Regions from separate parts of the Paenibacillus sp. 01T442 genome, predicted to be linked through region 2. Evidence: a T-box and tRNA genes for the amino acid it is inferred to sense, from the RefSeq annotation. Region 2 holds a T-box; the other holds one or more tRNA genes.
The links. The T-box of region 2 lies ahead of AC1DLM_RS17505 (valine--tRNA ligase). A T-box ahead of a tRNA ligase gene usually reads a tRNA of that ligase, here a tRNA-Val.
Positions count from the first base shown of each region.

Region 1: it has a tRNA-Val gene. The T-box ahead of AC1DLM_RS17505 (valine--tRNA ligase) is inferred to sense a tRNA for this amino acid. The anticodon was not compared.

Region 1 covers NZ_JBFTPF010000042.1:490-8,844, reverse strand. Annotated here, with positions in the region: gene AC1DLM_RS24115 (hypothetical protein) at 1-56, opposite strand, end outside; gene AC1DLM_RS24110 (hypothetical protein) at 344-502, shown strand; gene AC1DLM_RS24105 (alpha/beta-type small acid-soluble spore protein) at 657-869, shown strand; gene AC1DLM_RS24100 (hypothetical protein) at 1,070-1,360, shown strand; gene AC1DLM_RS24095 (hypothetical protein) at 1,409-1,603, opposite strand; tRNA gene AC1DLM_RS24090 (tRNA-Val) at 1,870-1,942, shown strand; partial or broken gene AC1DLM_RS24085 (NADH-dependent alcohol dehydrogenase) at 2,204-2,356, opposite strand; gene AC1DLM_RS24080 (hypothetical protein) at 2,381-2,557, opposite strand; gene arfA (arabinosylfuranosidase ArfA) at 2,803-4,290, opposite strand; gene AC1DLM_RS24070 (Gfo/Idh/MocA family protein) at 4,733-4,891, opposite strand; gene prli42 (stressosome-associated protein Prli42) at 5,305-5,400, opposite strand; gene AC1DLM_RS24060 (Ig-like domain-containing protein) at 5,492-8,355, opposite strand, start outside.
Region 2 covers NZ_JBFTPF010000020.1:24,416-43,735, reverse strand. Annotated here, with positions in the region: gene AC1DLM_RS17505 (valine--tRNA ligase) at 1-2,469, opposite strand, end outside; T-box leader at 2,525-2,784, opposite strand; gene AC1DLM_RS17500 (LysM peptidoglycan-binding domain-containing protein) at 2,972-4,069, opposite strand; gene AC1DLM_RS17495 (RluA family pseudouridine synthase) at 4,186-5,073, opposite strand; gene AC1DLM_RS17490 (phosphodiester glycosidase family protein) at 5,339-6,841, shown strand; gene hemL (glutamate-1-semialdehyde 2,1-aminomutase) at 7,321-8,619, opposite strand; gene AC1DLM_RS17480 (Crp/Fnr family transcriptional regulator) at 8,701-9,360, shown strand; gene hemG (protoporphyrinogen oxidase) at 9,363-10,802, opposite strand; gene hemH (ferrochelatase) at 10,799-11,746, opposite strand; gene hemE (uroporphyrinogen decarboxylase) at 11,748-12,812, opposite strand; gene hemB (porphobilinogen synthase) at 12,971-13,963, opposite strand; gene cobA (uroporphyrinogen-III C-methyltransferase) at 13,960-15,510, opposite strand; gene hemC (hydroxymethylbilane synthase) at 15,510-16,451, opposite strand; gene AC1DLM_RS17445 (precorrin-2 dehydrogenase/sirohydrochlorin ferrochelatase family protein) at 16,466-17,170, opposite strand; gene AC1DLM_RS17440 (cytochrome C assembly family protein) at 17,200-18,030, opposite strand; gene hemA (glutamyl-tRNA reductase) at 18,063-19,320, opposite strand, start outside.

The DNA.
Region 1 (8,355 bases), on a different contig from region 2:
TGTTTCAACAATTCCGGTACAAGTTGTAGCTCTAAAATAACATCCGACCGATTCATTCGGATTCCTCCTATGAGTTTTCATAGAAACTCAGCATAGTAAAACATTAAATATTGTTGCTTAGCCTCATTTATATTCATAGCAAAATAAAACATGCATACAAGCTGAAACCCTCTAAAATAGCGGGTTTTCTCCTTGTATTCGACTTATTTTGCATGACAATTCCGCTATAGAATGACAAAACTATTAAGACTACATTAAATCTGATAGATTCGCTCTCAACCTACTTGTATAACCTATTAGAAGTGCTACAATGTTACTATACGTATCAGAGGAGGTGACAAAAATGAGCCAAGAAGAAGAAGTAGTACAACAAAATGAGCAAGAAGAAAACTCTGCTGAATCCACTGAAGAAGTGGTAAGTCAAGAGGCTGAAGAAGTAATCGCTGAAGCGATTGAAGAAGCAGCTGCTGCAGAGGAAGAAGCAGAACAATCCGAAGAATAATGTAACCGTTATCATACATGATCAAATATCCCCCTCAACTTCACAGTTGGGGGTTTATTGATTTTACATACTAAAATTTTTTTTAATTTCAGCGAATAAATATTCTGAACATTCAAATAATACTGGTGTACCAATAAAAAGGAGATGATTTTGAATGGCTAACAGATCAAACACTTTAGTCGTACAAGAAGCAAAGGCAGCACTTGATCAAATGAAGTATGAAGTCGCTCAGGAAATTGGTGTCCCTCTCTCCCCATCTGGTTACAACGGTAATTTGGCAACACGTGATGCTGGCTCAATCGGTGGCAACATCACAAAAAGATTAGTGCAAATGGCTGAACAATCTTTAGGCGGCTACAAACGCTAATCCTTTGATGTAGGAGCAAGCTCAAAAAAGACTGAATCACTCGATCCTCCTTAGAGTGACTTCAGTCTTTTTTCTATTTCCTTCAAATTCCTCTGATTTCCCTTGAATTTCCTCACCAGTTTAAGCTAACATCTATAATTAATCCTCTGGTTTTAGTATGATTACCTTGCTTGGATACCCGAAAAAGGAGTGTTGAAACCATGACCACGCAATACGAAATTTTCCGCGATCCTTTCCGCATGTTAATTCTTCTGGCCACATTAGTGAGCGAAAAGCAAAACGAACCAGCCCTGCAATTTGACAAAGTACCTTTTTTCGAAAATGATACCTTTCTTATTCAGCATGACAAGTTTGTGTATAAGAAAAATCTTACAGAAATTACTTGGTTTCAATTTTTGGGAAGAGACATCGCTTGCAGTAAAGACCTCACACGTGAAGAGTATAACAAAATGTTCGTTGATTGCCTTGCGTCCTTATACCACATCACATAAAAAAAAGAAGGAGCTGATCACTTGGATCTGCTCCTTCGATTATTTCCATTACTTCTTCTTCACTTCTTCTACGAAAACGTCACTTGCGTCGCGCGTGCTTCCGAGCTCAAGAATCGTATATTTCTTCTCGCCGATCATGATCACATCTTCCACTTCAGGTAGTGGGTCGCCAAGGTACACCGTACCTAAATACACATTACTACTCTTTAAACGTAAATTCCAACGATGTTGTTGTTTCGTCATAGCTAATCCTCCCAAACTCTAATGTTCTCAAGTTACCATAAATTCACGCAAGATGAAAGCTATACTAGGAAACATCGCTGAATTATGGTACATTAATTTCACTTCCATGACCAGATCGGAGCCATTCTCCTTCATTCCGCGGTCCAAAAAGAGACGAAAGCCTTATTCCATCCTGCATAAGCTGATTTTTTTCTGGCGGAAGTAACGCAGCCCAACAATTGACAATCTCTCGTTTTTTTGGTATATTGATACCTGTATCTATAAACGACTTGTTAGCTCAGCTGGGAGAGCACTATCTTGACAGGGTAGGGGTCAGTGGTTCGAGCCCACTACAGGTCATACCGTGAAAGCCTTGATAATCAAGGCTTTTTTCATTTATTTCCAACGCTATTTTCTTCAGTTTTGTACCTTAAATGAGCTACTGGTCATATTCTGGTCATATAGTGATTCATTATAAGGTTAACGGGATTTCATCTATAGGAAATTACCTAATCGTGCTTCCCATTAGCAACATAAAAAAAGCTGACCAGTGTGCGGTCAGCTTTTACTATATTCTACATCCTAGGCAGAAGCGAATTTATTAATGTCAGCAAATATTCTAACACGGTCGTATAGTCCGCTCCGCTTGATACTGCCTCCKCCATAGACAAGCAAAATGTTCTTGCCGTACGACTCAACCTGTTCGCTAAGCCGGTCAACCATTCCTTGACCAAAAAAAATGCGAGTTGGATTTTCAAATTCAAAATTGTTCATAGTTATATCTCCCAAAGTAGTCAATCAAAATCCAAGCAGGATAGCCCTAGCCGGAGCGGCCTCAATTCCCTTCAATTTCAGAGGAGCAAGGATGAAAAAATAGTAGCCTGCGACAACCTCTTTCAATCGCATTTTCCAGAATATGTAACGGCGCATCCAAATGAGCTCCAGTATGGTTATCGATAATAATTCTTGTTTCATAAATGGAACCCGTCTGATAGTCCTGAATGTTGCGAAGCTCCGGACGCTTTTCCGATTCATTGTTAAACACCTGCATATCCGGCTGAATGGTATCTGCTTCAGAAAAAATCATGAAAGCAAAAATTGTCGAAGCAGAAAAATGTAAAAAGAGCCTCCGAATATCATTTTTAAATACATATAATAAGAATAGTGCAGGTCGAATACAATCATTCGACCTACACTCTTTGCAGTTGAGTATAACAATTCTATTTTTTCAGACGAATCACGTTCCATGAAACTTTAGGCAGCTCAGCTGTCAACAGCCCATTGTCTAATTGCACTGTTCTGTTATTATGCGGAACTACTTGATCAGGTTTATCTTGTGAATTCACAGCTTTCAAATCTTCATTTTCCAAAACGATATGTTCGATCGCTTTATAGCCTGCAAATTCTCTAATTTCACATTCCAAAACAAGCGTGCGCTTCTCGTCACGATTAACAGCAAAGATCGTAAGCTCTTCCAGTTCCTCATTGTATACTGCTGCAGATTCAAGATAAGGCACATCCGTGAAATCTTTACTGTCATATACCGGGGACCAGACCAGTGGAAGTAGAGCCGTTCCTCTTCCATATAGCGATGCATGCATAAATGGATAAAAGATAGTCTGGCACCAGCTCGGACCGCCTGTCGTTGTCATTATAGGTGCGATCACATTAACAAGCTGAGCCAAACAAGCCATTTTTACGCGGTCTGCATGCTTCAGCAAAGTGATCAACATACACCCTACGACCAGAGCATCTTCGAAATTATACGTGTCTTCTAGTTGCGCGGGAGCAATTTGCCAAGGAGACATTTTTTTGTCGCTTTCCAAGGAGTGATACCATACGTTCCACTCGTCAAAAGAAAGATGAATTTTCTTTTTGCTGCCTTTTTTGGTTTGTACGTAATCTGCAGTGGCGATAACTGATCGGATGAATTGATCCATATCCATCGTGCGGGCAAGGTAATTGGAAATATCGTTTTGCGGATTGCCATAGTAGGTATGGAGTGAAATATAGTCTACGTGTTCGTAGGTATGCTCAAGCACTGTTGCTTCCCATTGTCCAAAAGTCGGCATTGCGCGYAAAGAACTGCCACATGCGATTAATTCAATAGAAGGGTCCACCCACTTCATCACCTTTGCTGTTTCGCATGCTATTCTTCCATACTCGTCAGCCGTCTTTTGGCCGATTTGCCAAGGGCCGTCCATTTCGTTTCCGAGACACCACATTTTAATATTGTGCGGATCTTTGTATCCGTGTGATTTTCTCAAATCGCTCCAATAGGTCCCACCCGGATGATTACAGTACTCGATCAAATTACGTGCTTCATCTACACCGCGTGTCKCTAAATTTACAGCCATCATAACATCTGCATTAACTTCTCTGGCCCATTGTACAAATTCATTCGTTCCAAAACTGTTTGTTTCTATGGTCTTCCAGGCAAGCTCCAGTCTTCTTGGTCTCTGCTCTACCGGCCCTACTCCGTCTTCCCAATTATAGCCAGAAACAAAGTTGCCTCCGGGATAGCGAATGACAGGAACTTTCAACTGCTTTACAAGCTTCATCACATCTTGACGGAAGCCTTTCTCATCAGCAGTTTCATGTCCAGGCTCATATATGCCTCCATAAACAGCTCGTCCAAGCTGTTCAATAAAAGAGCCATAAATCCGATTGTCAATATCTCCAATCTTGAAATCCTTATCTATCTTCATTTTGGCTTTTAATTGCTCCGTCACAATTCCACAACCTTTTCCAACATATTGAGGTAAATGTTACAGCTGGTTCCGTATTCTTCTAGCCGCAGACTCCATACAACTGTCGTTGACTTTCATATTTCGAATGGCATCTTCCGGTTGAAAACGCAGAGGACGTTCTCCATGAATGCTGGAGGCGAAATCATCAATTTGCAGCGCATATTGATTTAGTCTCGCAGTCGTCTCTATTCTGGTTGTACCGTTAATCGGCCGTGCTGTCTGCCTCACACAAATAAGTGAATGGCACTTCTATCCGCCCCTTCGCTCCATAAATTTCTAAAGTGTTTCGAAAGGACTACCACATGCCGCATTCAAAAGTAAGAGCTAATCCATCTGCAAACTCGATCAGACCTGAAGCCATCATATCCACATAATCATGAGCAGGGGATAAAAGAGCTGCTTATGGTTCCTTGTTCAAAATCAGCCTTGCAGCGCTGATTGGATAGCAACCTGCATCATACAGCGATCCTCCTCCCATCTCCCACTTAAAGCGTACGTTAGATGCGTTGTCCGCATCGTTAAAGGTAAACGTACCGTGGAGACCGCGAAGGTCGCCAATATTTCACCTTTTGCATTTTGTAAGTCATTTGAATCCAAGGCAAGATTATTCTCCTTTGCTTTTTGTAGCTGAATCTTAAGTTCTTTAAGCTTAGTTAAGGTATTCTTCTTTACCACCTCTTCTGCAGTATCTTCGTCAATCTTAATTTTCCAGAAATCTGTTTGGGTATTTATGTCGGTAATATCTTTTCGGAAAGTAACTTGTCTTTTTGAGTCTTAAAAAAAAACCATAAACTCTGCTTTCGTTATCCCTTCTCCATCGACAATAGCCAAATAGGAATCCGATGAAGCCTTTGATATTTTATAATAAAAAAAGGTACTGTCATAGCTACAATGACGCTCGCAACCAAGATTGCAAAACCTACTCTTTTCTTCAAGACAGTTCACCTCTTTTTCTATGACAGGATCAGGAATTTACAATAGGCCTGCGGTAAAAAGTAAGCTAGATAACACCATAATAGTCAGCATCAAGTAAATAACGACTTTAAACCATCGTTTTTTGGAAAGCACCACGATTCACTTCTTTTTCCACTGCTCTCGTAAAATAAATTTGGAGGAAGGCGCCGTGCGATGGCCGCCTTCCTCCAAACCAATTACTTATTTACTGCGAAATAATATTATGTGCTACAGCAGCAAGATCGATAATATCAATGACACCATCATTATTGATATCCGCACTTGCCAACCAGTTCGCATCAGTTGCGATTTCACCATAGTGACTTGCAACAATGGCGAGGTCTACGATGCTGAATTTATTGTCGCCGTTCAGATCGCCTGGAAGCGCTACGTGAATCGAAGCAAGGAATGTCTGAATTGCCGTATTCAGATCAATTGCCGCTTGACTTACTTGAGCCGGTGTGGCTGTAGCGTTATTGACTACAGCTTGCGCCGTCGCGATCGCCGTTTGTAAAGCCGCTTTCGATCCGGCTGGATATTGACCCGGATAGCTTCCTTCCACAGCCGTGTCGTACTTGGCTTGTGCAGATGCGATCAGCGTCGTCAAAGTCGATTTATCAACGACTGTAATTTGAGCGCTGCTGGTTGCGCCTTGCACTTGTTTCTCTACGCCATGGCTGTCGGAGACAACCACGCCCGACAAGGAGACTGTGCTGCTCGTAGACTGCGCAGTGGGATTTGCCAAGAAACTCAGCTTCAAGATCGCTCCACTATTGCTGCTGTTAATGGCATGAGTTGCCCCTTTACTCGCCGAGAGGATACGGATGTGCCCCGGTGTTCCAGTTTGGCTCACAAAAATGCCATCGATCAGCGAAGTAACCGCACTTAGTTGTAATTGTGTCGGATCATAATTAACGATCAAATCTTCGGCATAAATGCCACCAACTAAGATCGGATCCGGGTTGCTTAATCCATAGGTCATATCAAACGATTGGCCTGGATAAACGACTTGATGAGTATCATCAGGTCCAATTAAGTTGGATGTGATGACATCCAATAGATTTACAATAATATTGGCCACGGCTTTGATCGAAGTACCGTCAACCGTACCATTTACACTAATTGTTCCCGCACTTGCATAGCTTGCTGGATCAATCGCATCCCATGTGACTTGGAGAGATGCTGTTGTCGAGTCATTATAAGTTACGGTTACAGATGACGGTAATACCGGGGCAGTTCCCGCTGTTGTTGATACACTTACAGGGCTAATGCTTGTAATAAACGGTTGAACGGCTATAACGGATACGTTCGCTACTGCTTTCACCGTCGTGCCTGCAACCGTACCATTTACACTAAATGTTCCAACAGCAGCATATTTCGCAGGATCAATCTCATCCCATGTAACATTCAACGATGCAATCGTCGAGTCATTATATGTTGCTGTTACGACGGATGGAAGTACTGGAGCTGTGCCCGGATTAGTCGTTACGTTAACTGGCGCAATGCTAGCAACTGCTCTAGCTGTTACCGTTAAAGTCAATTTGGCTGCTATTGTGGTCCCGGCAACGGCCCCATCAATTGTAACCGTTCCTGGAGTCGCATACTGTGCCGGAGTTATATTCCATACGACGTCCACCGAAGCATTCGAACCGTTATCGTAGACCACATTCACTTTTGGCGGCAATACAGGCGCTACCCCAGCGATTGTTGAAGCAATTGCATTTGTAATCGATGTAATAGGCCCTGGGATAACTGTAACATTGACTTTGGCTAATACTGAGGTACCAGGTACCGTACCCCGAATAGTGAATGTTCCGGCTTGGTTTAACAAATTAGGATCATAGGTTTCCCAAGTCACTGGCACGTTGATATTATCAATCGAGCCGTCGTTATAATAAGCTTCGATTACCGATGGCAGGATAGGTGTTTGACCAACTAAAGTAGTGACATTTTCATCTGGTATGCTATTAATCGTCACTTCATTCGTTACCCTCACGAATACAGTTGCTTCAGCTTCGATATTCGTTCCGTCAACAACACCTTTTACTGTAAAGCTGCCAGGTGTCACCACTTGCGCAGGTGTCACTTGATCCCATATTACACTTGCAGTCACCGTTGAACCATCCTCGAAATTCTTGGTTACTTTAGGCGGGAGAACTGGCAGAACATCGTGCAGTGTGCTTACCTTCACCGGTTTTACGCTAATTGTCGGCGTAGCGTAAACCTTCCATTGCAAGATTCCAGTCCATTGTGTGCCTCTGGTTATAGTCATCCGTAATTTAGTCGTCGTGATTGGTGAGAATGTTGTTGTATTATACTTATTGAGCGCTACCCCGTTACCGACGGCCTTCGGAACATCCACATAAGCGGTGCCGTTCCAATACTCAAGCTTACTTGCCGTAGGCGCCAAGATTCCGCCGTTATCCGTCCACCAATATACGTCGGATTTGTTAATATTCACAGGAGTTCCCCAAGTGTACTCCACCCATTGCGTCTTGGGGGAACTATTCCAGTTACCATATGCCCCGCTGCCCTTACTTGTTGAACTGGCAGGATCACTGCGACCATCGTTAATGGCATTCAGATTTTCAAAAGATGATACAAAGGAAGTGCTAGGTGTTGCTTGTAAAGCTAAGTTAACAGAGTTAGGAAGAGCGTCTACAGTAACTGTGACATCAACAGATGTGGTCAATTCACCATCCGTGACATTGATAGTCAGCACGTAGTTTCCTGGTCTGTTAAATGAAGCTAACGTATTACCGGATGCATCTTTCGTAAAAGATACCTGGCCGCCCGCGACTCCGCTTTTCATCACCCAACTACTTTCAATCGTGGCGGAAGGTAATCCATCGTCCGTAATATTCGTAATCAGCTTCGCCTTTAAAGGAATTTTCGCCGTAGCATCTTGTTGAGCAATAACTACAGGAGGTGTATTGACAGCTTCCGGAGCAATCACGCCTGTATTGAAGACTTGGAATTCCTTAACGCCAACACTAGCTCCTGGTTTTGGAGTCATCAATACCCTTATTTTCTGTGCAGTAATCGTTGGGAATTGAACATGATTGTAGT
Region 2 (19,320 bases):
TTGTGTGATATCGATCAAGCCCGCTAATGGCAAGTAAAGCTCAGCCCCAGTAATAATCGACGTCATTGCTTTGTCAGGCGCTGTCATTGTAAGGTCAATTTCAAGCAGGGACGTGTTACAGAAGCGTTTCAGGTATTCTTCATTTTTGCTGAGAATGTCCTGTGTCTCCGCACTAGCTGGTTTGATCAAGAGCTCGACTTTCTTACTCATCGGCACATTCACTTCCGCACGGATATTACGAACGGAACGAATCGCTTCCATCAAAAGCTCCATCTCCCGAATCGCATCCGGCGCTTCGAAAGCGGCATTCTCAGTCGGCCAAGCCGCGAGTGTAATCGTGTCCCCAACATGCGGCAAGTGCTGCCAAATTTCCTCAGAAATAAATGGCATGAACGGGTGAATCAAACGTTGCGTTTGATCTAATACATAAGCTAGAACCGATTGAGTCTGCTTTTTCGCCGCCGCATCCGTCCCATATAAGCTCAGTTTACTGAACTCAATGTACCAGTCACAGAGATCATCCKAGATGAAGTTATAGAGTAGACGGCCGGTTTCGCCGAACTCATAGCTATCAATTAGACGAGTCACATCACGAACGGTTTCATTCAAACGATGCAAAATCCAACGATCTGCTGTCCCTAATGGGCCTGTCAAATCAATATCTGCTGCGTTTACGCCTTCCAAATTCATCAAAGCAAAACGGGATGCGTTCCAAATCTTATTGGCAAAATTACGAGCTTGCTCAACCCGCTCCCAACGGAAGCGCAAATCTTGACCCGGCGTGCTGCTCGTAGAAATCATATAGCGCATGGCATCTGCGCCGTATTTCTCGATCACTTCCAACGGATCAACACCGTTTCCGAGTGATTTGGACATTTTACGTCCTTCGGAATCACGAACAAGGCCATGCATAAGCACATCTTTAAATGGAATTTGATCCGTAAATTCGAGTCCTTGGAAAATCATCCGCGCGACCCAGAAGTAAATGATATCGTAACCAGTAACTAGGACACTCGTCGGATAGAAACGCTTCATATCCTCGGAATCATTCGGCCACCCTAAAGTGGAGAAAGGCCATAGCGCCGAGCTGAACCATGTATCCAGTACATCGTTATCTTGGTTAAGATTCGTACTTTGACAATGGGAGCAAGCAGTAGCATCCTCACGAGCTACCGTGATTTGACCGCAATCCGCACAGTGCCAAGCAGGAATCCGGTGACCCCACCAAAGTTGACGGGAAATACACCAGTCACGCACATTTTCAATCCAGTTCAAATACGTTTTCTCGAAGCGATCGGGTACAAAATTAACACCCTTGCCTGATTTTTGCGCTTCAATCGCTTGATCCGCGAGCGGCTGCATTTTCACGAACCATTGGGTAGACAAGTAAGGCTCAATTACGGCACCACTGCGCTCACTATGTCCAACTTGATGAACGTGCTCTTCAATTTTGATCAGAACACCTTGCTCTTTCAAATCAGCAACGATTTGCTTACGGCACTCAAAACGGTCTTGCCCCTGGTATGGGCCGGCATTCGCGTTCATCGTTCCCGTTTCGTCCATAACCAGAATTTGCGGCAAATTGTGACGCTTTCCTACTTCGAAATCGTTCGGATCATGCGCAGGCGTAATTTTTACCGCGCCGCTTCCGAATTCTTTTTCAACATAATCGTCTGCAATAATCGGAATTTCACGGTTTACAATCGGCAGCAGCAAAGACTTCCCAATGAGGTGCTTATAGCGCTCATCCTTCGGATGAACAGCAACCGCTGTGTCTCCCAGCATCGTCTCAGGACGCGTTGTTGCAACAACGATCGAACCTGATCCGTCTGTTGTTTCATATTTCAAATGGTACAGGGCACCTTGTACTTCTTTGTATTCCACTTCAATATCCGAAAGCGCTGTGCGTGCCGCTGGATCCCAGTTAATAATATAGTTGCCGCGATAAATGAGACCTTTTTCAAACAAGCTTACGAAAACTTCACGAACTGCTTGCGAAAGTCCTTCATCCAAAGTGAAGCGTTCACGTGAATAATCGAGAGAGAAGCCCATTTTGGCCCATTGCTCACGAATCGTATCCGCGTATAATTCTTTCCACTCCCAGACTTTCTCCAAGAATTTCTCCCGCCCGAGATCATAACGTGTTTGTCCTTGTTCGCGAAGCTTCTGCTCTACACGCGTTTGTGTTGCAATACCAGCATGGTCAGAACCAGGCAGCCACAATGTGTCAAAGCCCTGCATCCGCTTCGTACGAATAAGAATATCTTGCAGTGTGAAATCAAGTGCATGCCCGATGTGCAGCATACCCGTTACATTCGGAGGCGGTATCACAATCGTGTAGGTTTCCGCATCTGGACGGTTGCCTGCTTTGAAGAATTCATTTTTGATCCAGTAGTCGTACCATTTACGCTCCGCTTCTTTCGGGTCGTACGTGGTAGGCATTTCCGTTTGTAATTTCGTTTCGGTCATAAAAGTACCTCCATATCTGGCTAGTTGTTATAAACACAAAAAAACCTTTCGCCCCAAAAAGGACGAAAGGTATAGCTTCCGTGGTACCACCTTCATTTCATGCGACTTGCCCCAATAGCAAATAACATGACACTTAAACAGATAACGGCTGCGACCGGAAAATGCTAATGCAGGCGAGAAATGAAACTCGGCGATTGCACTCACATTTACTGCTCCAGGGCGACTTCGATCGGATGTATCCTGAGGAACCTCTCAGCGCTGCAGTTCCACTCTCTGAAGGGCGTTCCGACTACTACTCCCTATCTTTGCAATTCCATATGTTGGTTTGAAAATGAGTTACACTATATGATATCGAATTATCGACATATAGTCAATAATTTCGACGCCTATTATAAGGATTATTTTCTAGTATTGGGCGGAAAGTTGGAATTTATACTAGGATAAACATAAAGAGCCCCCAGCCGCTATCAGCAGCCAGAAGCTCTTGCCTATGTAACATTATTTATTTGGGTAAATAAATAACTTGCCCCACAACAATATCCTGATCACCTAGTCGATTCATCAATTGAAGCTCACGCGTGGTCAGTTGATAGCGCTTCGCGATGGATTCTAAGGTGTCGTCCTTCTGAACGATACATAGTTTGAGCTTCCTGAACTCTTGTGACTCCGATCTGCTCTGAAGGAATAATCGCCGCCACTCTACCGCATCTATCCGCGATTCCGCCTCAAGAGCCGCTTGCGCCTCAGCTTCCGCAAGCCGCTTGTCGGAAAGATACGTGCCTGCCTTAGATAATAGCGATTTGATGCCATATGGGTTAACCTCCACGGCGTCCGTTGCCTTCTTGCCAAAGGCAACTTTCAGTTCCTTTTTTTCCTCTGTAACGACGGTACTATCCGCATGCGGGGTCACTTTCAGCTCGATTTGTTCAAATTCCACACCAATCGTGTCGTCCCCCGAAAAGGATTCCGGCTGAGCCGCAACGACAGTTGGTTCTGGTGCAGCTGCTATCAACGTTGGGGTTGGCGTAGGTATAGGTGTAGGAAGAACAGGTTCTGGTGGTGGTTCAATCACTTGTTGAACTTCTGGAACTGGTTGGACCTGTGGTTCTTGAACATACGGTGCTGGTGTAGGTACAGGTTCTGATACGTAAGGCATGACGGGCTCAGAGCGTGGGTACTCAATTTGATGGACAAACGTAACCTCTTCTTCCTCTCGCCAGCTTTCTTGCGGCACAGATACCATTTCTACACCTTGCAAAGATAGTACACCAGTTACATTAAGACTTCGTGTCGATAAAAGGTCGATATCAAAATTCTCGATCTCCACCTGAATATCTTCTACACGATGAATACGATTCAAGGGCAGCGTAATTTCGACAGGAATCAAATGCTCAAGTGTGCGAGGACTGCCGCCCTCTTCACTGAAGTAGTTGCCTGTAAGTAGTAGATTCCCCTTTAAGATCGCTTGATCATCCAGCGTTATTACTTGAATATGCGGAAGCAATTCTACCTCATTCAATTCTTGTATAGCCGCCAAATTCTCCTGCAAATGCACACGTTCATAAATATCAAAGCGTAACCCTGGTTGTTGTTCAGACACCGAATGAATCCTCCCTTCCGTTAATTCGAAACATAAAGCGGCTCCGAATTGTTGGGTGATATACTTGATTGTCTCTAAAAGTATATGGGTGGATGAGGCCAGGCATGACTATATTTTTAACTTAAAGACATTTGATCCAGCAAAGTCTTGAAATCTAGTGGATAAGGTGCGTGCACAACGACCTCATTTTGCGTAATCGGATGCTTGAATATCAGCCTTTCGCCGTGAAGGGCTTGTCGATGAAACGATCGTGAAGAACCTCCATATAAGATATCTCCGATAAGTGGATGTCCTAAATGGCTGAGATGGACTCGAATTTGATGTGTTCTGCCGGTTTCCAACTCCACTTCAACGAGTGCACCAGCTTTCATTTGTTGAACGACACGGTAATGTGTAAGTGCCTGATCCCCATTGGGAGCCACTCTTCGCTTCCCTGGCTGATGACGATCCTTGCCGATCGGTTCATCAATCCATCCTTCCTTTTCTTTGAAAATCCCATGAGCTAGCGCAATATAACGTCTATCGATTTGTTTTTCTCGCATGGCTTCATCTAACAGGACATGTGCCCATTCATTTTTGGCATAAAGTACAACGCCCGTCGTATCTTGATCTAGACGATGAATATGCCGAACGCCGCATGCTTGCCCTGTCGCTTCATAATAATGAGCTACCGCATTGGCAAGTGTTCCTCCTTGTCCGGCTTCAGCTGGATGGACAGACTTTCCAGCTGGTTTATTCACAACAAGAGTGAACTCATCTTCAAATAAAACGTCTAATGGGTAAGATTCCGGTTTAAACGCCGCCTTTTCCTGTGGAAAAACCTTAAGTCGAATCGTATTATTGTCTATGCGAATAAGCCCCTGGGAAGCTAATCGCAGGAAATATTTGCGAGGTACCGGGAGATACGCCGCTAATTCTTCAACAGCGCCCGGTTTGAGCGGTTTCCATTGCTCATTCGGAAGCGGTAACTCCAACCATTCTCCATTGCGCGACCAAGTAATCATGATTTCATGCCTTTACGAAATGATAGAAAGATTGCTAGCAGAATGAGTAGAAATACAAAAACAATCGCCATAAGGTCGATTGGGAAATCAAAAAAGTAATAACGTTTCATAAATAGAACGAGCTCCTTAAGAAAGAGGGATTAAGTACACTTTATTTTAACAATTACCATTACCATTTGCATGCAAAAATATGATACTATTATTTTGTATTGTTTTTTTTTCGACATTTTCTATCAATTTATTAATAGAGCAGGAGAGGTTTACCTTGGGTAGTTCAATTGCAAATCATTTTCGGAATTATAGTTGGTTGAAGCGGACTTTACTCGTTATAGCAGTATGTGCATTTCTAAGTTCTAGCTTTCTATTTCTAACCCCGCCAGGGACATTCATTCGTGAGTATTTGGCCAAAACCGTCATAACAACACAGCACCGCGACTGGGCTTGGATCTTCGTAGGCGCGCAGCGTCGTGATCAAATGGTGCTTGAGATGCAGAATTTAACGGAAGTTAACTCCATCGAGAAACAAGATATTGAGGCTGTTCAGTTTAATACAAACCGCCCAATTGAGAGTCTCGTCAAAGTAGAAGATATTTCAGGCACCCTTTGGAAGGGTAAGCGAATGTATGTATATGATCCACGTTCAATCCGTGTTGTCGTTCCTTCCAAACAAGGTGAAGGTGAACGAATTACAGCCATGGTTCAACGTACGGGTGCTGTTGCCGGTGTCAATGGCGGTGGCTTCAATGATCCTGACGGTCTTGGAAACGGATTTGCCCCAATCGGTGCTATTATGTCCGGTGGTGAAATTCTTTATACCGACCAAGAAGGAAGCAACCCGCAACAAATTGTCGGTTTCACGAATGAAGGCACACTCATTATCGGTAAATATACAATTAACGAATTACTGAAACTCGGCGTCTCTGAAGCCGTTTCCTTCTATCCGCGAGTTATCGCGAACGGTAAACCGCTAATTACAAGCGGTGATGGCGGATGGGGACGTGCGCCGCGTACAGCTGTTGGACAAAAAGCAGACGGTACGGTTATCTTTATCGTCATTGACGGCCGTCAAACGTCAAGTGTTGGTGCTACACTGAAAGAAGTTCAGGATCTTTTCTTAGAAGACGATGTCATCAACGCTGGATTCCTTGATGGCGGAGCATCTTCTGAAATGGTTTATAATAATGCACTCATTACCAAACCATCCAGCCGTTATGGCGAACGTCGCTTACCTTCAGCTTTCTTAGTATTCGATCATCCTGAGAAAGTCGAAGTGAAGAACATTTGGGCTGGCTTAACGACGATTGATGCAGGCGGTGCTTCAACTCACCCTGAATTCTTGAAAGAACAAGCAGAACTGAAGGCGCAAGGTAAATTACCTACACCAACGCCGAAAGCAACACCAACACCATCTGCTAAACCAGAAAACACGGCTGAATCAGGCAAAGCTGGCGTTACATCTTCACCTTCAAGTACCGACTCAACAAAGCCGAGCTCAACGGAAAAGCCGTCAACTGGAACACCAACGAATACAACTAGTCCTATACCAACAAATACAGGCAATCCTTCACCAACTCCTACAGCTACGCCAACGCCAAGTAGTGGGAATAATACAGGTGGTAACACGGGTAGTACGAAGCCAACGACGACAACCTCAACAACACCATCTCCCACACCGAGTGCTACTCCGAAGCCAGCAACGAATGGAGCGGAAACTTCACCGAACGCTTCAACATCAATATCAACATCTCCAACAATTAAACCTAACTAATACGTTCTATCGTGGTTAAAAAACCAGTTAGCATCCGATTTTGCGGATGCTAACTGGTTTTTTTGCGGGTGCATTCGATCGCGGCACCCAACGTCACCAACATCGTCCGAGCCGCGGCGTGTCCGTCTTCTTGTCCTTGTCCCCTTTTTCTGAGTCCCATGTAAGCTCCCATTTCCGCGACTCTTATCCCCGCATCCATACCGAGGCGCACAATTGTGCTAACTCTAAAATATACAGCTATTTTCGAGATATTTCCTTGAAATTTGGATTTAACTGTAAAACATGTAGGTAAAACGGCCTCTTTTGTTCCGTTCGGGAAAAATGGATAAAATTAACTGTAGTTTATCCATCTAAACTAAGTTTGCTCGGAAAATTCAAGAATTTAACTGTACAAAATCCATCTATTCGCCTGGAGCACACGTCCTCAAACAAAGGGACAGCCCTCACGTAGAACATTCTACGGAGGGCTGCCCTTTTCATTATAATCGTTTCAAGGCTTCGCGATGAGCCTCGATCGTCGTTTCAATATCCGAATCAGAATGCACCGTAGACACAAACATACCCTCAAACTGCGAAGGTGCAACGGAAACACCTAAATCCAGCAAGTTACCGAAGTAGGCATTAAATCTGCCAAGGTCGGATGTTTTGGCTGTGTCGTAGTTGGTGACTGCTATCTCCGTGAAAAACGGGCAAACCATGGAGCCTACACGATTGATCGTGCTGGCAATGCCGAATTCAGCCGCATTCGCAGCAAAGCCTGCTTCTAGTCTAGCTGACTTGCGTTCCAGCTCCTCATAAACATTCGGCTCGCCTAGTAAGGACAACGTTGCAAAACCAGCTGCCATGGCAAGTGGGTTGCCTGATAACGTACCTGCTTGGTAAATCGGACCCGCAGGAGCAATCTGCTCCATGATGTCTAAGCGGCCGCCATAAGCACCTACAGGAAGCCCGCCGCCAATAACTTTACCTAAACAAGTTAAATCAGGTGTTACACCGTATAAACCTTGTGCACAGTTCTTATGCACGCGGAAACCGGTCATAACCTCATCAAAAATCAACAAGGAGCCATACTGCTTAGTAATGTCACGAAGACCTTGCAGGAAGCCAGCTGCTGGAGGAACAACCCCCATATTCCCTGCAATGGGTTCTACGATAAGCGCGGCAATTTCTTCTCCGAACTTTTCAAAAACAAGCTTTACGGAATCCAAATCATTATAAGGCACAGTAATTGTGTTAGGCGCGACGCTGCTAGGTACTCCAGGACTATCTGGTAATCCAAGTGTAGCAACCCCAGACCCAGCCTTGATCAACAAAGCATCCGCATGTCCATGATAGCTTCCTTCGAATTTCACGATCTTGTCGCGCTTCGTAAATCCACGAGCTAGGCGCAACGCACTCATGGTAGCTTCCGTCCCCGAATTGACCATGCGAACCATATCAATGGACGGTACGCGTTCAATAACAAGCTTCGCCATCTCCGTTTCAAGCAACGTTGGAGCACCAAAGCTTGTACCTTTTATAGCTGTAGCCTGAATCGCTTCCAATACCTTCGGATGTGCATGTCCCACGATAAGTGGTCCCCATGAACCAACATAATCAATAAACGTATTCCCATCAATATCCGTCACTCGCGAGCCGGATCCACTCTCCATGAATAACGGTGTTAAGCCCACCGATTTAAAAGCACGAACTGGACTGTTCACTCCGCCAGGAATCAGCTTTCTTGATTCTTGGAAAGCAGCCGCTGACAGTTTGTCGATTCTGCTCGAATTTACCATAATTTAGCCCCCAATGACGTGATCTTGTGATAAAATGAGGTCATATCCTACCATTAACTACCTATAAAGGCGGTACAACCTATGCTAGAGCTTATCAAGAAAGTTCCTTTATTTGCCCAACTGGGCGAGCATCAATTAGACGCCCTTATTGAAATTTGTACAAGACGTACTTATAAACCAGGCACGATTTTATTTCAAGAAAAAGAAATCGGCTCTGTCTTCTATATGGTACTAAGCGGTTCCGTTAAAATCTACACAACAAGCCAGTCAGGAGAGGAAAAAATACTGTCTATCTGCAAAAGCAGCGAAAGCTTCGGTGAGCTTTCTCTCATAGATGGCAAACCACGTTCTGCTTCAGCTCAAACCTTAGAAGAATCCACACTCCTAACGATAACCGGGCAAAGCTTCCTTGATCTGCTTCGTAATCATTTTGACATTAGCTTAGGCATCATGCAAGAACTCAGTAACCGTCTACGCGATACGAATCAACAAGTTTATGATTTAACGTTCGTAGATGCAAGAACACGAGTCATCAAAAGTTTGATCAAAATGGCGAACTCGCATGGACTGCGTAAAGGCACCACAATCGTCATTAAGCTTGTTCTTAACTTTGATGAAATTTCTCAGCTGGCTGGTGTTCAGAAAGCTACGCTTATGCAGGTCATTCGTGATCTCGAAGAGAAGAAAATCCTGACCATCTCTGCAAGTGAATTCACTTTGGAGTTGACCAAGCTCCGTTAATGCTATTGTCTTAGAACAAGACTGGCAAGTTGATTGGCAGCTTCTTTCCCTTGCCGGATACAATCGGGCAGTCCGACGCCGTGAAACCCTGCCCCCGTGACCAGTACGCGCGGCATGGCCGCAGTCAGCTCTTTTTTGAAATCCGCGATCTCCTCTAAATGGCCAACAGGGTATTGCGGCATGGAATGCATCAACCTCGTCACTTCAACAAAACCAGGTTCAGCTGTAATCCCCAGCAGATCACCTATATCCTGTCGTGCTTTACTAATTAATTGCTCATCAGACCATGCTGGCCATTCCTGCTCACCAGAACGACCAATATAACAACGAAGCAGCACCTTGCCTTCTGGTGCCGCATGCAGCCACTTCGCTGAGGTTAACGTACACGCTGTAATGGTATAGCCCTCATGCTTAGGAACAAGGAAACCGGAGGCATCCAGTTCAAAAGGAATATCTTTACGATCGAACGCCATAATCACATTGGCTACCGATATATAAGCAATCTTTGCTAGCTTGCTTGCAGCTGGCAGCTCCGAAAGCAGCCTCGCCGCTTGATACGTTGGCGTCGTCACAATGACACCGTCAACGATTTCACGCTGACCGTCCTCAAAGACAACTTCTGTTTGTCCATCCTCTACACGACGCACGGACTCAACACCAACTCCAGCACGTAAATCCACAGTAGATAACGCGTCTACTAAACCATTAACTAGCGATTGCAGCCCTCGCTTAAACGTTACAAAGACTGAATTGCGAACAGCCGCAGGCAAATGCGCGCTTTCCTCGGACACATTTTTGCGGCTCGCCATCATCCCGAGAATTAAACTGCGGTTCTTCTGCTCCATAGCTCGAAACTGCGGGAAGGTGGACTTCAAGCTCAGCTTATACGTATCCCCGGCGTAAATCCCTGCTAGCAGCGGCTCAACAATGCGCTCAAGTACTTCCTTACCAAGTCGACGCTCTAGAAAATGTCCAAGCGACTCATCTGCGGTGACATCCCGCTTCGGCTTGATCAAGTCCATCGCAGCGCGAAGCTTGCCGAGTGGTGAAATAAGGCCTGTCTTCATAAAAGGTGTCATTTGAGTCGGAATTCCGAGAACCAAGCCAGGAGGCATGCGATGCAGCTTTCTCCCACGAACAATGTACGTTTTCTTAGCTTTCGGATTCGTACCTGTCAGCTCGTTTTCCATTCCTAAATCATAAGCTAAATCAATTATGGGACGTTTACGAGCTAGGAAGGAATCAGGCCCCTTTTCAATCACAAAGCCGTCACGCTCAATCGTATGAATTTTCCCGCCAAATGATGGTGATTTCTCGACGACAGAAATGCGAAAGGGGGAATCTCCCCCGTCGGTCTCTAACTGTTTTTTCAAATAAAAAGCAGCGCTCAGCCCCGTGATCCCGCCGCCTATAATCATATAATGAGGCACTTTATTACTCATTTCGAACTCGCTGCCTCTTGCCATTTCTTGTAAACAACATCACTTAAGGTTTCCATATATAGCGGATCCGTGTTGAGCGACTCTGTACGTTCCAAGTGAATGCCTAGCTCTTTCGCCAACCCTTGTGCTTCGATATCAATATCATAAAGAACTTCTAAATGATCAGAAACGAAACCGATTGGACAGAGGAGTATCTTATCCACGCCTTCTTCTTGCTTAATCGTACGCATGACATCCATAATGTCTGGACCTAACCAAGGCATGGCAGTCTGACCAGCACTTTGCCAACCAAACTGCCAATTCGTAAGACCAACCCGCTCAGCAAGCGCTTTGGAGGTAGCCAACAATTGATCCGGATACGGATCCTTCATTTCCAGAATTTTCTCAGGCAAGCTATGTGCTGTAAAGATGACTCTCACGTTATCCCGATCCGCTTCAGCAAATTTCCCCAAAGCTTTCTCTACACGTGTTTGCAAAGCATCAAGCAGCTTCCCATGGAGGTGATAATCCAGAACGAAAGTTATGTTAAGTCCTAGCGCTTCTGCCCTATCCTTCGCTCTCTTCACATAGCCACCGACACTCATCGTCGAGTAGTGAGGCGCTAGAACGACCCCTACAGCCTCTGTGATGCCGTCTTTAACCATTTGCTCTACACCATCTTCTACATACGGCTGAGCGTGCTTTAGGCCTTGATAGCAGACAAATTCAAGCTCAGGATGCTCTTGACGAAGCGTAGCTTCGAGTCCCATTACTTGTTTATTCGTATTTTCACGCAGCGGGAAGAAGCCACCGACAATAGCCTCATAACGCGTCGTTAATTCATGCAATTGCTCAGGGGTCGGCGGATGACCACGACGGATATGCGTATAGTACGCTTCAACTTGATCTAAACTTTCCGGCGTACCGTACGACATCACTAAGACGCCAATGCGCGTTTTGGTCATGTTAAACACCACTCTTTCCAGCTTGCTGAGTTAAAACGGAATGCGAATACGTATGAACAAACGTCGTTAATTCCTTCAATTTCTCAAGCGATGCTTCTGGGAATAAGCCATGTCCTAGGTTGAAAATAAAACCTGGCTGCTTCATCCCTTCATCCATAATGGCTTTCGCTTGCGCTTCAATCACACTCATCGGCGCTGTTAGAATATACGGATCTAAGTTCCCTTGCACCGCGTATCGATTCTGTAGTCGTTCACGCCCAACATTAATCGGTACACGCCAATCCAAACCAATCACATCAGCTTGAATCGTTGTCAGATATGGCAGCAATTCACCTGAGCTAACGCCAGGGAAATAAATTTTCGGTTCTTTCAAGTCCGATAGCTCTTTGAAAATCCGCATCATCGTAGGACGTACATAGACGTCGAAATCGGCTGGAGAGAGAGCCCCCACCCAGCTATCGAATACTTGAACAGCTTTTGCCCCATTGGCGATATGCGCGCGAAGATACGTGATAACCATATCCCCAAGCTTATCCATCAAGGCGAACCAGACTGCTGGTTCAGAATACATCATTTGCTTCGTACGGATATAGCTCTTGGAGGGTCTGCCCTCAATCAAATAGCTGGCGATCGTAAATGGCGCACCCGCAAACGAAATCAACGGAACCTCTAACTCTTTATCTAAAATACGAATCGTTTGAAGAATGTGGGACAAGTCCTTCTCCACATCAATTGGACGAAGTCGTTCAACATCTTGTGCCGTACGAACCGGCGTATGTATCACGGGACCGATATCTTTCACAATATCAAAATCAACACCCAACGAAGCCACTGGGTTCATAATATCCGAGTACAAAATCGCGGCATCTACGCCAAGCTTTTTGATCGGCATCATCGTTACTTCAGCAGCTAACTCTGGTTGCTGACAAATTTCAAGCAAGGAGTACTTTTCCTTAATCTTACGGTAGTCCGGGTCGTAGCGACCGGCTTGACGCATATACCACACAGGCAGTGTATCAACTTTTTCTTTCCGGCATGCTTTAATAAAATTATCGTTATAACTCATGAGGCACCTTCCTCTTGTTTCCATCTATTCTCATCCATTATGCCCTAATTATACCCCTCTCACAACCAACGTAAGCTTATCTATTGCGACAAAAGTATGACAAAAAGAACCACCGAACTCCGTTATACATCACAGAGGACAAATGGTTCATGATCTCCTTACTTTTGCAAGTAGCGAGCAATATCTTTGGCGAAATATGTCAAGATAATATCTGCTCCTGCACGTTTGAAGCCCATCATCGTTTCCATCACAATCGCTTCTTCATTCACCCAACCTTGCTGAGCAGCAGCTTTCACCATGGCGTACTCTGCACTCACATTATAAGCGACAACGGGCAAGTCGAAGTTATCCTTCAGCATGCGGATAATGTCCATGTAAGCGAGTGCTGGCTTCACCATTAAGAAATCTGCTCCCTCGATGACGTCGCTTGACGCTTCACGAAGGGCTTCACGACCGTTAGCCGGATCCATTTGATACGTTTTCCGATCACCGAATTGCGGTGTGGAATGCGCAGCATCACGAAACGGACCGTAGTAGGCCGAAGCATATTTAACGGAGTACGCCATGATCGGTGTGTTCTCATAACCAGCTTCATCAAGTCCAGCGCGAATGGCTTGCACATAACCATCCATCATATTGGAAGGGGCAATAATATCAGCACCTGCTTTGGCTTGCGATACAGCTGTACGAACGAGTAGCTCGAGAGAAGGATCATTCGCGACATCTGCTTGCCCTGTAATCGGATGGTGATGAATAACGCCGCAATGACCTGTATCGGTAAATTGGCATAAGCACGTATCTGCGATAATCAGTAAGTTAGGGTTGAGCTCTTTAATAAAGCGCGTTGCTTGCTGTACGATACCGTCATCCATAAATGCGGATGTTCCGGTTGCATCTTTATAATCAGGTACACCGAACAAGAGAATCGCTTGGATGCCCAATTGCGTAATTTCATCGATTTCCTCTTTCACACGATCGAGTGAGAAATGATACACACCAGGCATCGAGGCAATTTCTGACTTTACATTTGTACCATGCGTAACAAAGATCGGTTGAACGACATCGTTCACTGTCACTTGATTCTCACGTACAAGATTACGAATGGCTGCATTTCCGCGTAAGCGGCGGTTACGAACGATTGGAAAACTCATGATGGATTTCCGCCTCCTTGAATCATGCTTTGTACCAAAGAAGCCACTGTTGCTTCTTCAGCCGTATAAGTAATCGACAGTCCTGTTTGTAAGACAGTTTCTGCTGTTTTGGGACCAATAACTGCAATCTCTACGCCTTGCAACAGCGATATCGGATCTTCCATACCGAGTTGCTTTAGCGCTTCGAGTAAATTCGTAACGGTCGATGAGCTTGTAAAAGTGATGATATGAATGCTTTGATTTTGCAAAAGATGTATAATCTCTTCTCCGTCATCGGTGGTCAGTACATTCTCGTACACATCCACTTCGGTAACTTCAAGGCCGAGCTCCTTCAATTTAGACGGTAAATAATCACGTGCTAAGTCTGCTGTCGGCAGCAATACTTTCTGACCTGCGTTCAAATCCCCTTGAATGGCATCTAGGATACCTTCCCCATGATACTTAGCTGGTAGGACGTCTGCAATGATACCACGCTCAGCGAGCGCCTCAGCGGTCTTAGGACCTACTGCAGCAATCCGTGCGTTCCCCATTCTGCGAACATCAATGCCTAACTCACGCAATCTGCGGAAGAAGAACTCAACACCATTTGCACTCGTTAGCACAATCCAGTCAAACTCCTGTAGTCTCTCTAATGCATTATCCAATGCTTGCCTAGCTTCTTGACTACTTGGCGGCTGTAAACGAATGACAGGGAATTCGACGGGTTCTCCACCCAAATCATCGATCAGATCCACAAGTTCACTCGCTTGACTCCGAGCTCTCGTGACAAGTACTCGCTTGCCAAACAGCGGCTTCTTCTCCATCCAAGCCAGCTTCTCACGAAGCTTAACTACCTCACCTACGATAATGACGGCTGGAGATTTGAAGTTCGCTTCTCTTACTTTTTCTGTGATATCTGCAAGTGTACCTGTAATCGTCGCTTGATCCGCCCAAGTTCCCCATCGCACTAAGGCAACAGGCATTTCTGACGGCTTCCCACAACGAATTAACTCACGGCATATTTGCTCTAAATTGGCAACGCCCATCAGGAACACCATCGTGCCAATCGCTTTGGCCAGATGCTCCCAGTTTAAGCTGGAATACGTTTTATTCGGATACTCATGGCCCGTTACAATCGCAACGGACGACGTGAAATCGCGATGTGTGACAGGAATACCCGCATAAGCTGGAACAGCAATCGAAGAGGTGATTCCTGGGATAATGTCATACGTTATCCCGTTATCCACCAGCAGCTCGGCTTCTTCACCAACGCGACCGAATACACTCGGATCTCCACCTTTTAAGCGTGTTACCACATGCCCTTGTAAAGCCAAATCCACAAGCAACTGATTAATTTCTTCTTGCTTTAATATATGTTTATCCGGCAGCTTGCCAACAAAGATGAGTTCTGCTTCTGGTCTACGATGCTTCAATAAGCGTGGATTCGCCAGTCGATCATATACGATGACATCAGCTCTTTGGATCGCTTCCATCCCGCGAACCGAGATGAGCTTAGGATCTCCAGGACCCGCTCCAACAAGAAAAACTCTTCCTTTGTTCACAGTCATCACTCCCTGACCTCAGCTAAAATCTTCTCGGCTCCTTGTGCGATGAGCTGCTCTGCGACTAAGGCACCCAACGCTTCCGGATCATTCCCGGAAGCCGTTTCCTTCAGCATGGTCACGCCGTCCGGCGTCCCGACCATGCCGGTCAAGGTCAGCAGCGGAACGTCTCCGCTGCTGTTCTCGACGCTCGCGTATGCGCCGAGCGGCACCTGGCAGCCTCCGTTGAGTCTGCCGAGGAAAGCACGCTCCGCTCGCACCGCGAGCGCCGTTGGCTCATGCTGGAACTTGCCCAGCAAGTCCAGCACGAAAGCGTCGTTGCCGCGGCACTCGATGCACAGCGCTCCCTGCCCTACGGCAGGGAGGCATAGCTCCGGCGGCAAGTAGCTACTGATGCGATCTTGCCAGCCGATCCGGTGAAGACCCGCGGCGGCAAGCATAATCGCATCGAAGTTCTCTTCTTCGAGCTTGCGCAGCCTCGAATCAATATTGCCCCGGATCGACTCGATCCGGAGGTCCGGGCGGTGATGCTGCAGCTGGCTAGCCCGGCGCAGCGAGCTTGTGCCGACAAGCGCGCCCTGCGGCAGCTCGTCCAATGATCGGCCACCACGCGTGATCAGCGCATCGCGCGGGTCTTCACGCTTAGGAATCGCGCCTACAACGAGACCTTCGGGCAGCTCGAAAGGCATATCCTTCATGCTATGAACGGCGATATCAATCTCCCCGTCCGTCAGCGCTTGTTCGATTTCCTTCACGAACAGTCCCTTGCCTCCAACTTTGGATAACGTGACGTCCAGAATCCGATCGCCCTTCGTTACAATTTTTTTAATTTCAAATTGACATTCGATACCATGCTCTTTCGCAAGCTGTTTCAACAGTTCCACGGCTTGTCCCGTTTGCGTCAGTGCCAACGCACTTTGTCTTGTTCCTACTATTATCGTTTTCATTTCGTCTCCGCCTCCTATACGTGTTGCCTAATCTCATCGTTGAAAGACCAAGAAGGCAGTTCCATCTCTACCTGCTCTTGCGATTGCATCCAAGCTTCGCCATGTAAGGCTAAGTTGAACTTCTCTTTCCAGTCTTCAAACTTTCCTTCACGGATCAAAGGCATGAGGTCCCATGCCAGCATGTCTTTAAATAGGCCCTGCCTTGCTTTTTTATCCTTCACGCGTTCTTGGATGAATAAGCGAGTTTCACTGAGAAAATCCAAATAGATCTCATACTCATCGCCATAGGTTTTGTCGATCTCTTTGGCAATTTTACGCGCTGCTGATGGACTAGCTCCACCTGTGGAGACCGTAATGACCAACTTGCCACGACGAACAACGGAAGGCAGGATAAACGAGCTTAGTTCAGGTTTATCTACAATATTGACAAGTAAATCATGCGCATTCGCATCCTGGGCGATCTGTCTATTGACTTGTGAATCGTTCGTCGCCGCAATGACTAATGCGAATCGCGCCTCGCCATGGGCTGACCATATCGCTGCATCATAGGGCTGTCTCTTCATGATCACATCAGATCGATGCTCCATTTCTAGAATTCCAGCCGTAAACGCTAGACTGACAAGCGTCACCTCGGCTCCAGCTGCAAGCAATGATCGCAATTTCCGTTCTGCTATCGGACCCCCGCCAACAATCAAGCACCGGCGTCTTGCTAAATTCATCATTATGGGAAAAGGATGCTGCCAACCATTTAGCTCCATATCCACCCATGAAAATCCGATACAAGGTTCGAAACAACGAAATTCAACACGACGATACAGAAAGCTGCCAAGTTCCAAACAGCTAGCTTATTCCCCGAAATCTGCATGGATTTATGTTGAAATAAGTAAAAAGCATAGGCTGCCAATACGAAGAATGAATTGATTACTTTGGGATCATAGAGAAGATTGCGATTTCCTTCAAGCACAACCCACACCACACCAAGACTTAAAGCCATTAGAAGCAACGGCCCCCCGATAATGACCGACAAATAGGTATAATGCTCAATTTTCTCAAGAGATGGCAGTCTCATGACAGCCTGAGAGAAATTTTTGCTTTTCAACCTTGCATGTAAAAATATGTACATCCCTGAAAAAATTGCGGCAATTGAAAAAGCGGCATAGCTGCCAATCGCTAACGAAATATGAATGAATAATAGCTCATCATTGATGTCCCAATCGGATTTGATCGGCACGACATGCGGATTTCCAAATATATTCAGTGCAAGAATTGCAAAGCCAAGTACATTTACAAAAAAAACGAACAATTCAATTCGGAAAAAACGGTTGATAATCAATGAAATCGTTACAATCAGCCACGAAAACATAAAGAGTACGTCAGATCGAACGAAAGCCCATTCCGTCAAATGACCATATAGACTGATAGCCAAGTAAGCGGTTTGCAAAACCCATACAAACAAAAGCAGCCCCGTCCCCATCCGTTTCGCGCTTCGGCTCGCATTGGCGAAATCCGAAAAGTAAAACAGTAGGCTCAGGGCATACATATAAATCATCGCATCAAACAACCAGCTACGTGTAACCATGGCACCTCTCCTAGGCGGTTAGCGCCTTTTAATCAAGATGGGGCTAGAATATCCGCGTTTTGCAAACTACGAACGGACAGCTTCTCATTGGGCGTTTGTTTACTTTCCACTTTGTTAAAACCTGACTCTAGCTCTTGTGCTATTTGATCTGCCTGTTCTTGTTGTTTAAGCGTATCTTCTAATGCGAAAAGCTTGGTGAAAATTTCGAGAGCATCATCGCCATGGCGCTCTCCCGCCATTTCTTTGATCCGTAGGATCGGATCACGCAACACTTGATTCACAATACTCTTCGTTAATTTGCGAATCACCTTAATTTCACGCTCATCCAAATCAGTCAACTTATTCAGCATGTTCTCCATGGTTTCTTCGTGAATCTGATTCGCTTTCGTTTGCAAAGCACTAATCAGAGGGCTGACGCCAAGTGTCTTCGTCCATTGGTCAAAAGCAGAGATTTCGGTCGTAATCATGATCTCAATCTTAGCCGCTTCTTTCTTTCTCTCCTGCAAATGCTTATCCACAATATGCTCCAAATCATCAATATCGTAGAGGAACACATTAGGCAAGCCGCTAATCTCAGGATCTAAATCCCGCGGAACCGCGATATCCATCATGAACAGCGGACGTGATTTTCTTTTTTGCACATAAGTTTGAATATCCTTCTTCGTCAGAACGTATCCAGGCGCTCCAGTCGAGCTAATGATAATATCAACCTCTGGTAAATATTTCGGCATTTCCTCTAGTGTGCAAGCCACACCGCTAAATTTGCCTGCTAAATCCATAGCTCTTTCCAATGTGCGATTCACAACGATAACCTTGTTCGCACCATTTGCATACAGATGCTTCACCGTCAGCTCACTCATCTTGCCAGCACCAATAATCATAATGGTCTTGTTCACATAGCTTCCGAAAATTCGCTTACCGAGTTCTACAGCAGCATAGCTAATTGAGACTGGATTATTACTAATGCCCGTCTCTGAGTGTGCTTTCTTCGCAAGTGTTATCGCTTGTTTGAACAGCGTATTGAAATAGGAACCTGTTGCTTTCAATTGTTGAGACGCTAAAAAAGCATCCCTTACTTGACCGAGAATCTGAGTTTCCCCGATGACCATCGAATCAAGCCCCGTTGTGACACGGAATAAATGCTCAATTGATTTCTCATTCTCATACGTATATAAATGCTTCTGGAACTGATCCTTCGTCACATGAAACCAACGCTCAAGAAAATGCGTCAAGTAATGACTGCACAGCTGAGGACGATCCACGACAGCATAAATTTCGGTGCGATTGCAA